DNA from 2 places in the Paenibacillus sp. P36 genome. Region 2 is predicted to be linked to the other one. Evidence: predicted binding sites of a transcription regulator. Region 2 holds the regulator's gene; the other holds the start of a gene.
The links. Region 2 encodes CtsR, which represses protease genes until heat stress. Its sites were predicted from a motif close to ATGGTCAATAAAGGTCAAACA; they were not measured.
Positions count from the first base shown of each region.

Region 1 (4,424 bases), 670 kb from region 2:
GAGCTGCTGGATCGTATTTGTCTTCGTTTACGCCAAGTACGATTGTGATATCTTCGTCGGAAGCAGGAGCGGAGATGATAACTTTCTTAGCTCCACCTTTCAAGTGAAGGGATGCTTTTTCTTTCGCTGTGAAGATACCAGTGGATTCAACAACGATTTCTGCGCCTACAGATGCCCATGGCAGGTTCCCAGGGTCACGCTCAGCAAAAACTTTGATGGAACGACCGTTAACGATCAATTCGCCTTCGCCAGCTTCAACTGTTGCGTCTAGTTTACCGTGAGTTGTGTCATATTTAAGCAAGTGAGCCAATGTTTTAACGTCAGTCAAATCATTTACTGCAACGATTTGTACTTCTGAGCTGTTCAAAGCTGCGCGAAACACGTTACGACCAATACGTCCGAAACCGTTAATACCTACTTTTACCATAGCGAATTCCTCCTAAGATTAAAAAAGATTTATTTATTTCAAAACGCAGCTGGTACAAGCCCACGTTATGATGTCCAATTACACATGTTTCATAATTTCAAGTGCCGCCGCTTCGTCCGTGACCAGCACATCTTCTTGCCCGTGCCTTAGAACGGAAGCGATCGCTTCACCCTTGCTTTTACCGCCTGCTACGCCAATCACGACTTCTGTCCGATGCAGATCCTCCAGACGAAGCCCGACTGTAGGCATCTTGTGCACGACATTTCCTTGACGGTCAAAATAGTACCCGAATGCCTCTGCCAGAGCGCCATCGTCCTGCAAGCTGCGAGTCGTTTCGGCGTCCACCTTGCGCCTTCGAGCCATGACCATAGCATCTCCGATACCGTGAACTACGATGCGACAACTGCGAACAGCGTCAACAACTTCCTGAATCTGCGGATCTTGGATAAGCGTCTGATACGCTTCCTCGCCTAGATGATCCGGCACATGAAGCAGTCTGTATTTCCCGCCTGTCTTCTTGGCCATAATAGACGCGATTGTATTTGCCTGCATATCCACGCTTTCGCCGAGTCCACCGCGAGCCGGTACGAACCAATTGCCTTTCATGGAAGAGGAAATCGTCAGGTTATTCGCAATTTGTGCCATTGTTGAGCCGCCGGTTACTGCAATAATGTCGCCCTTGGCCACATATTTGCGCAGTGCCGCTGCGCCGGCGCGTCCAAGCTCCTTCTTCGTGAAGACCGAAGTGTCCGTATCGCCAGGAACCACAATGACTTGCGATAGACCATACGCTTTCGCGATGCTTTCTTCCAAATCCGTCAATCCAAAAGCGATCTTAATGATCGGCAGCATATCCTCGAGCAGTTGACGGCCGGACTCCGTGATCTTCATCCCAGAGGCGTCCGATTCCAAAAGCCCATGCTCCTTAAGGAAGTCTACTTCTCCGCGGAGCACCCGCTCCGTCATATCGAGCGAAGAAGCTAGCGTTCTACGTCCGACAACACCAGAGATTAAGATATGATGCAGAATCGAGTATCGCTTCTTCATGATGTCCATGAGATCCGGCAAGAGCTTTTTCTGAATGTCTAGAATTTCTCTCATATAACGACGTTCGACGCTCCTGATCCAGTGATGGACGTTTTATGTCCCGGGTATACATTTTGCGTCCCACCCGGGTGAAAAAAAATGGCCTTACACGTTTATTATAACCAATAACGTTTGAACATTCAACAATTGTTCAAACAATTTCAACAAAATGTGCTGTAAGGGCTTACGGTATTGCTTTTTGCGCGGAGGTGACATATAATAACCCTTGCTTCGCTTTTTTGAAACATGCGCCCGTGGTCCAATGGATATGACGTAGGCCTCCGAAGCCTGAGATAAAGGTTCGATTCCTTTCGGGCGCGTAAATGACATGGAAATAAGGGAAACATTAGAGAAATCAGTCGGTTGACTGATTTTTTTTATTGTTAGTTTGACCTTTCTTGACCTTCGAAGGTTTTTTCGTTATCATACTTGTAGATACTGTAAATAGTATGTACGAGGGAGATCAATTTCATAACTCATAGCATGACATTGGCCCCAGGCACCAAACTTTTAAACCATCTACCCACCCCAAGGAGGTCATTCTCATGAGTTTTATCCCTATGGTCGTCGAACAGGACGCACGCGGTGAAAGAGGATATGACATCTACTCTCGCTTGCTGAAAGACCGCATTATTTTCTTAGGCACGGGTGTCAACGATGTTGTGGCAAACTCCATCATTGCTCAGTTACTATTCTTGGCCGCACAAGATCCTGATAAAGATATCTCGCTATACATTAACAGCCCTGGCGGTTCCATCACAGCCGGTATGGCGATCTACGACACGATGCAGTTCATCAAGCCGGACGTCTCCACGATTTGCGTTGGTATGGCTGCTTCGATGGGCGCATTCCTGCTAACAGCTGGCGCCAAAGGCAAGCGTTACGCGCTTCCGAACAGCGAAGTCATGATTCACCAACCGCTTGGCGGCGCTGAAGGCCAAGCCTCCGACATCGAAATTCGCGCGAAGCGCATTTTGAAAATGAGAGACAACCTGAACAAAATCCTTGCAGAGCGCACAGGACAAACGTTCGAACGCATCGAAAAAGATACAGACCGCGACAACTTCATGAGTGCTGCTGAAGCAGCCGACTACGGACTCATCGATAAAGTAATCGAGCGCGTCTAATACAAATAACCAGCTTGCATGACTGCTCTTCTGAGCGGCCTTGCGGCTGGTTTTTTTATTGGTGGGCTGATTGCCCTCTAACGGACTCCACAGCCTCTATTTATCGATTTTAGGCTCCAAATTCAATTTAACGGACTCCAGAGCCGTTAATTGCCATAAATAGCCCCAGCAACGGAGAAAACCTGTTAAATAACGTCACCACAGTCCGTTAGCTGTCTAGCTGCAGGCAAATAGCAAAGAATAACGGCCCGTGTGTCCGTTGCACAACGAATTCCCTGCCGCGCCCCGCGTTCGACTACCGCTACCAGCTGCAAGCAAGCCGCCCGTTACCCTGCAGCAAATGCAAAAAAAGAGCCCCAGAGGCTCCTATCCACCCGAAAATCTTCCGATTTTCCAAGCGAAGCAATAGGATCTCCAAGGCTCTTAACAATCACTTACTTTTTCTCATCCAATGGGTAGAAAATAAGGTCAATCGGGAACGCTGAGCCCGCCGGAGGCGTGAACTCAATATCCAGCGCGTCTTCCTTGCCCGTCGTGCGAGCCAGCACTTCCATGCCGTCAAACGCGGTAATAACACCGGAGCTCGGAACCGGAATGATCTCGCCGTTAATTTTGAACGGCCCTTTGAAAACGCCGCCTCTAGCCATAATCATAACGGCCATTTTGCGCGGCTTATCCGAATGGATTTTATAAACCACACCATAGTTTCCGCCGTTCTCTACGTTCTCCTTGCGTATCACGTCATAACCTTTGACGAACGGGTCGGTCTTATTATCGCCTATCGTCAGCACCGATGTTTTGGCGAAACTCGCCGCATCAATGTCCCACTTGATTTCGGATACCGGGAAAGTCCCCCTCACATGACCATTGAAAGCCAACAAAGGAAGTTCCTTCACGGTATTCGACGTTAACCTTTGATCCGTTACAGCGAAAGACATTTGTAACTCGCCATCTGTTTCGACATCATAGAACAAGTTCACGCCTTGCCCTGGATAAAAGTCTGGAAGCTTCGCATAGACATAAGTCTCATGAGGAGCAACCGTCATTGTATCTGTGTACACATTGTTCAACAAGAAGTCTACAGAAGCTTCGCTGCCGATCAAATTAGCATAAACGGAAGGATATACCTCACCTTTATTCGTCGTTTTGATGGTTACCGGTTTATCCGTATTATTCGTGGCGAAAATCGCCATCGTCATGATTTGCTTCGTGCCGTTGATATGGTCAGCATACAAACGCGCTTTCCCATTGATTTTGTCCTGATACAGAATGCCTTTTTCCGTAAACTCTTCGGGACTATCGCTTACCAGCAATGTGCGGTCAGTCAGCTCTGTAACTTTCTTTGGAAGCATCGGCAGCTCGTTGAAATGGGACCAAATAGTTCCCCAATCCGATTTGATGAAACTGCCCACAGGAGCTGTATAAATCGGGTACTCCACTTGACTCAAATAAGGCACGTCTTCAACCGTTACATAACTTTTGAATAATTTACTTTCGTGTCCATGGCGATCCTTCACGGTCAAAGTGACCGGATACTTGCCTGGTTTGAAGAACGCTTCTTCTTTGCCAACCCAATCGTAGGATGCAATACCTTCCGCATCTGGATCGTAGCTCAAATCCACATACTTCACAGGCTCTCCAAGGCGGTAAGTAGGCTTCGCAGTTGCAAACTTGGCTACAGGTCGGGAATTGCTGTCTTGATCAATGTAGATGCCCTCAGGCGTCTTAAAGTGGACAATCTCTACACGACGCAATTCACTGTTGTACGTGTACTTCGCGCCCAT
Region 1 is NZ_AP038372.1:314,821-319,244, reverse strand. Features, by position in the region: gene gap (type I glyceraldehyde-3-phosphate dehydrogenase) at 1-427, opposite strand, end outside; gene ACKTT9_RS01445 (sugar-binding transcriptional regulator) at 506-1,528, opposite strand; tRNA gene ACKTT9_RS01440 (tRNA-Arg) at 1,762-1,833, shown strand; gene clpP (ATP-dependent Clp endopeptidase proteolytic subunit ClpP) at 2,059-2,640, shown strand; gene ACKTT9_RS01430 (stalk domain-containing protein) at 3,075-4,424, opposite strand, start outside.
Region 1: the regulator CtsR is predicted to act here: its motif matches at 1,899-1,919, upstream of clpP (ATP-dependent Clp endopeptidase proteolytic subunit ClpP).

Region 2 (4,424 bases):
GAGCCTTTGAAGCCTGAGCGCCAGCTTGGGTGGAGGCGCCGTTGGGATACCACCCTGATCGTATCGGAGTTCTAACCTGGTACCGTGATCCGGTATGGGGACAGTGTCAGGTGGGCAGTTTGACTGGGGCGGTCGCCTCCTAAAATGTAACGGAGGCGTTTAAAGGTTCCCTCAGAATGGTTGGAAATCATTCGCAGAGTGCAAAGGCATAAGGGAGCTTGACTGCGAGACCTACAAGTCGAGCAGGGACGAAAGTCGGACTTAGTGATCCGGTGGTACCGAATGGAAGGGCCATCGCTCAACGGATAAAAGCTACCCTGGGGATAACAGGCTTATCTCCCCCAAGAGTCCACATCGACGGGGAGGTTTGGCACCTCGATGTCGGCTCATCGCATCCTGGGGCTGAAGTAGGTCCCAAGGGTTGGGCTGTTCGCCCATTAAAGCGGTACGCGAGCTGGGTTCAGAACGTCGTGAGACAGTTCGGTCCCTATCTGTCGCGGGCGTAGGAAATTTGAGAGGAGCTGTCCTTAGTACGAGAGGACCGGGATGGACGTACCGCTGGTGTACCAGTTGTCTCGCCAGAGGCACCGCTGGGTAGCTATGTACGGAGGGGATAAGCGCTGAAAGCATCTAAGCGCGAAGCCCCCCTCAAGATGAGATTTCCCAGTATGTAAGACCCCTTGTAGACGACGAGGTTGATAGGTTCGAGGTGGAAGTGCAGCAATGCATGCAGCTGACGAATACTAATCGGTCGAGGGCTTAACCTAATATAGGGATCTTTTGACGAAGTCAAAAGTCTCTCTGCTTGAATCCTATAGTTGTAACTTTACGCAAGTTTCGTATCTAGTTTTCAGGGTGCAAGACGTCCTGAATTGGTTTATAGATGTTTCCTGGCAGAAGCATCACGTTTGGTGATGATGGCGGAGGGGATCCACGCGTTCCCATCTCGAACACGACCGTTAAGCCCTCCAGCGTCGATGGTACTTGAACCGCAGGGTTCTGGGAGAGTAGAACGTTGCCAAGCACAGAAGAAAAACCTTTTTGAGAGAAATCTCAGAAAGGTTTTTTTGCATCTCTTACGACAACTTTAAGGTGAGATTCCCGCAAAGCGGCACAAGAGAACTGTAGGCCGCTTATTGATCTGATTTGCACCTTTCAGAGGTTAAGTGGAACCACAGGCCCTTATTCCACCTAAAAAGGCAGGCTTTTAGCCAAACAAACAAAATAGCGGAACGTAGTTCCCACTTCCTCAAAGCAGAAGCCCATCAATCTTACTCCCCAAAAAAAGGAACAGCCCCTGACGTTAAGCAGGGGTTTTTTTGTAAATACTGAGAGTAAGCTGTGAAAATGCTCAGTTTTCTTATATACGGCCAATGTTTAACGGCAGCACTTGTCAAAAAGAAAGGAAATGATTATAATCTAGTTAAGGTCAAAGAAAGTCAAAGTCAATCAAAGTCAATTTACTTCTAGCAGTCTGGGAGGATGAATTGATGCGTAACGTATCAGAAATTATTGAGCAGTATTTAAAGCATGTCCTTCAACAAAGCTCTGAAGGAGCCATCGAGATTCAACGAAACGATCTGGCCGATCAATTCCAGTGTGTGCCTTCCCAAATCAATTACGTGATTAGCACCAGGTTTACGCTGGAAAAGGGTTACCTCGTGGAGAGTAAGCGTGGCGGTGGCGGGTACATTCGTATCCAGAAGATTGAGCTTAAGAGCCATGGATCGATATTGGATCATATTTTTCGAACGATTCATACACACATAGATCAAGTCGCTTCTGAAGGACTCATTTACCAGCTGCTGGAGGGCCACTATATTTCAACACGAGAAGCCAATTTGATTCGGGCAGCGATATCCAGAGACGTGTTGACCTTCAAGCTCCCGCTGCGCGATGAAATTCGAGCTAGAATCCTTAAAGCGATGCTGATATCCTTGCTTAGCAGATGAGGAGGCATTTGAAATGATTTGTCAGGAATGCGGGAAACGACCGGCGACTCTTCATTTTACGAAGATTGTGAATGGAGACAAGAACGAGTTCCACATTTGTGAGAATTGCGCCCGCGAGAAGGGTGAAATGATTCCTGGGACATCTGGCGGGTTTTCGATTCATAATCTTTTATCAGGATTACTTGATTTCGACCCTTCCTCTTTATCCGCCGCGAAGTCCCAAGCGATCCGTTGTGAGAATTGTGGGTTAACGTACTCGCAGTTTAGTAAATTAGGCCGTTTTGGATGCGGATCCTGTTATCAGAGCTTTTCGGAAAAGTTAGATCCTCTGTTCAAAAGAGTGCACGGGAACACCGTGCATGTGGGGAAAGTCCCCAAACGAAGCGGTGGCATTATCCAATGCAAGCGGGAGATTGATACGCTGAAGAAGGATATGATGACCTGCATTGAAGCAGAAGAATTCGAACAAGCGGCGAAGATCAGGGACCAAATTCGCGAGATAGAGAAGAAAATTGCCGGATTGTGATTTTGTAAGGAAGGTGTGAATCCAGTGACACTACAGCGGTTTACAGGAGATGCATTGAGCGAATGGATGAAGGGAGAGGGACCGGAGTCGGATATCGTCATCAGCAGTCGAATCCGTATTGCACGTAACCTCAGAGACTACCCTTACCCGATGCTAGCTACCAATCAACAATCACAAGAAGTACTTGATCAGTTGTCCGGCGTGCTGGAGAATGATGAGCTGGAGACGATCAGTAATTTTTCGCTTATTCCGCTGTCTGACCTTAACGAGCTTGAGCGAATGGTACTTGTTGAGAAGCATTTAATTAGCCCTAACTTAGCTAACGAATCCAGAAATGGTGCTGTTATTTTAAGCGAAAATGAATCCATCAGCATTATGATCAATGAAGAGGATCATCTTCGCATACAATGTTTGTGCCCAGGCTTCCAAATCAAAGAAGTTTGGGACTTGGCGAACCAGATTGATGATATTTTTGAAACCCAGCTGGATTACGGCTATGATGAAAAGAGGGGCTACCTTACAAGTTGCCCTACGAACGTCGGAACCGGCATTCGCGCTTCGGTAATGATGCATTTGCCCGCTCTGGTGCTCAGCCAACAAATCAATCGGATTTTATCCGCTGTTACACAAGTTGGATTGACGGTTAGAGGATTATATGGGGAAGGCAGCGAAGCATTAGGTAATCTGTTCCAAATTTCGAATCAGATTACACTAGGACAATCCGAAGACGAGATTATTGATAATTTACACAGTGTCGCAAGGCAAATTATTGAGCATGAGCGTGCTGCAAGGCATAAGCTGATGCAAGAGTCTAGAATGCGTATCATTGATCGCGTGAACCGCTCGCTTGGTATTTTGTCTTATGCAGGAATTATGGACTCTAAGGAGGCTGCGCAGCGCCTGTCGGACGTGCGATTAGGCATAGACTTGGGGATTATCAATAATGTTTCTTCTAATGTTTTGAATGAACTGCTGGTTATGACACAACCTGGCTTTCTACAGCAATTCGCTGGCGAGAAGCTGAACGCCGATGAGCGCGATATGCGCCGGGCCGAGCTGATTCGAGAGAAATTCGGCAGGATATAGTCAGTTAAGATTCATCCTTTAGGTTTTCCATAGATATACTACTTTTGGAGGTGTTCTCTATGATGTTTGGCAGATTTACAGAACGTGCGCAAAAGGTGCTTTCTTTGGCTCAAGAGGAAGCAGTTCGCTTAGGGCATAACAATATTGGTACTGAGCACATTTTGTTGGGTCTTATTCGTGAAGGGGAAGGTATCGCCGCGAAAGCACTCGTTGCTTTGGGCTTAGGTCTTGAAAAAATTCAAGATGAAGTCGAATCCCTAATCGGCAGAGGACAAGAGCAGCCTACCAACATTGCGTATACACCTAGAGCGAAAAAAGTCATTGAGTTGTCCATGGATGAGGCAAGAAAATTAGGTCACACGTATGTGGGGACTGAACATATTTTACTGGGGCTAATTCGTGAAGGTGAAGGCGTTGCTGCTAGAGTCCTTAACAATCTAGGTGTTTCTTTGAACAAGGCTCGTCAGCAAGTTCTTCAATTGCTAGGCAGCAGCGAGACAGTGTCTCCGAGCCACGGCAACACTCAGAATGTGAATACACCTACATTGGATGGTTTAGCGAGAGATCTGACCGCCTACGCCAAAGAAGGTCATTTGGATCCCGTTATCGGCCGCAGCAAAGAAATCGAACGCGTGATTCAAGTGTTAAGCCGCAGAACGAAAAACAATCCGGTGTTGATCGGTGAGCCAGGGGTTGGTAAAACGGCAATTGCTGAAGGCCTCGCTCAGAAAATCATTAATAATGAAATCCCGGAAACGTTGAAGGATAAAAGAGTAATGACACTCGATATGGGATCTGTGGTAGCAGGGACCAAATATCGCGGTGAATTTGAGGATCGCCTCAAAAAAATCATGGACGAA
Region 2 is NZ_AP038372.1:8,376,602-8,381,025, reverse strand. Features, by position in the region: rRNA gene ACKTT9_RS36805 (23S ribosomal RNA) at 1-767, shown strand, start outside; rRNA gene rrf (5S ribosomal RNA) at 908-1,024, shown strand; gene ACKTT9_RS36795 (CtsR family transcriptional regulator) at 1,491-1,952, shown strand; gene ACKTT9_RS36790 (UvrB/UvrC motif-containing protein) at 1,966-2,478, shown strand; gene ACKTT9_RS36785 (protein arginine kinase) at 2,545-3,564, shown strand; gene clpC (ATP-dependent protease ATP-binding subunit ClpC) at 3,624-4,424, shown strand, end outside.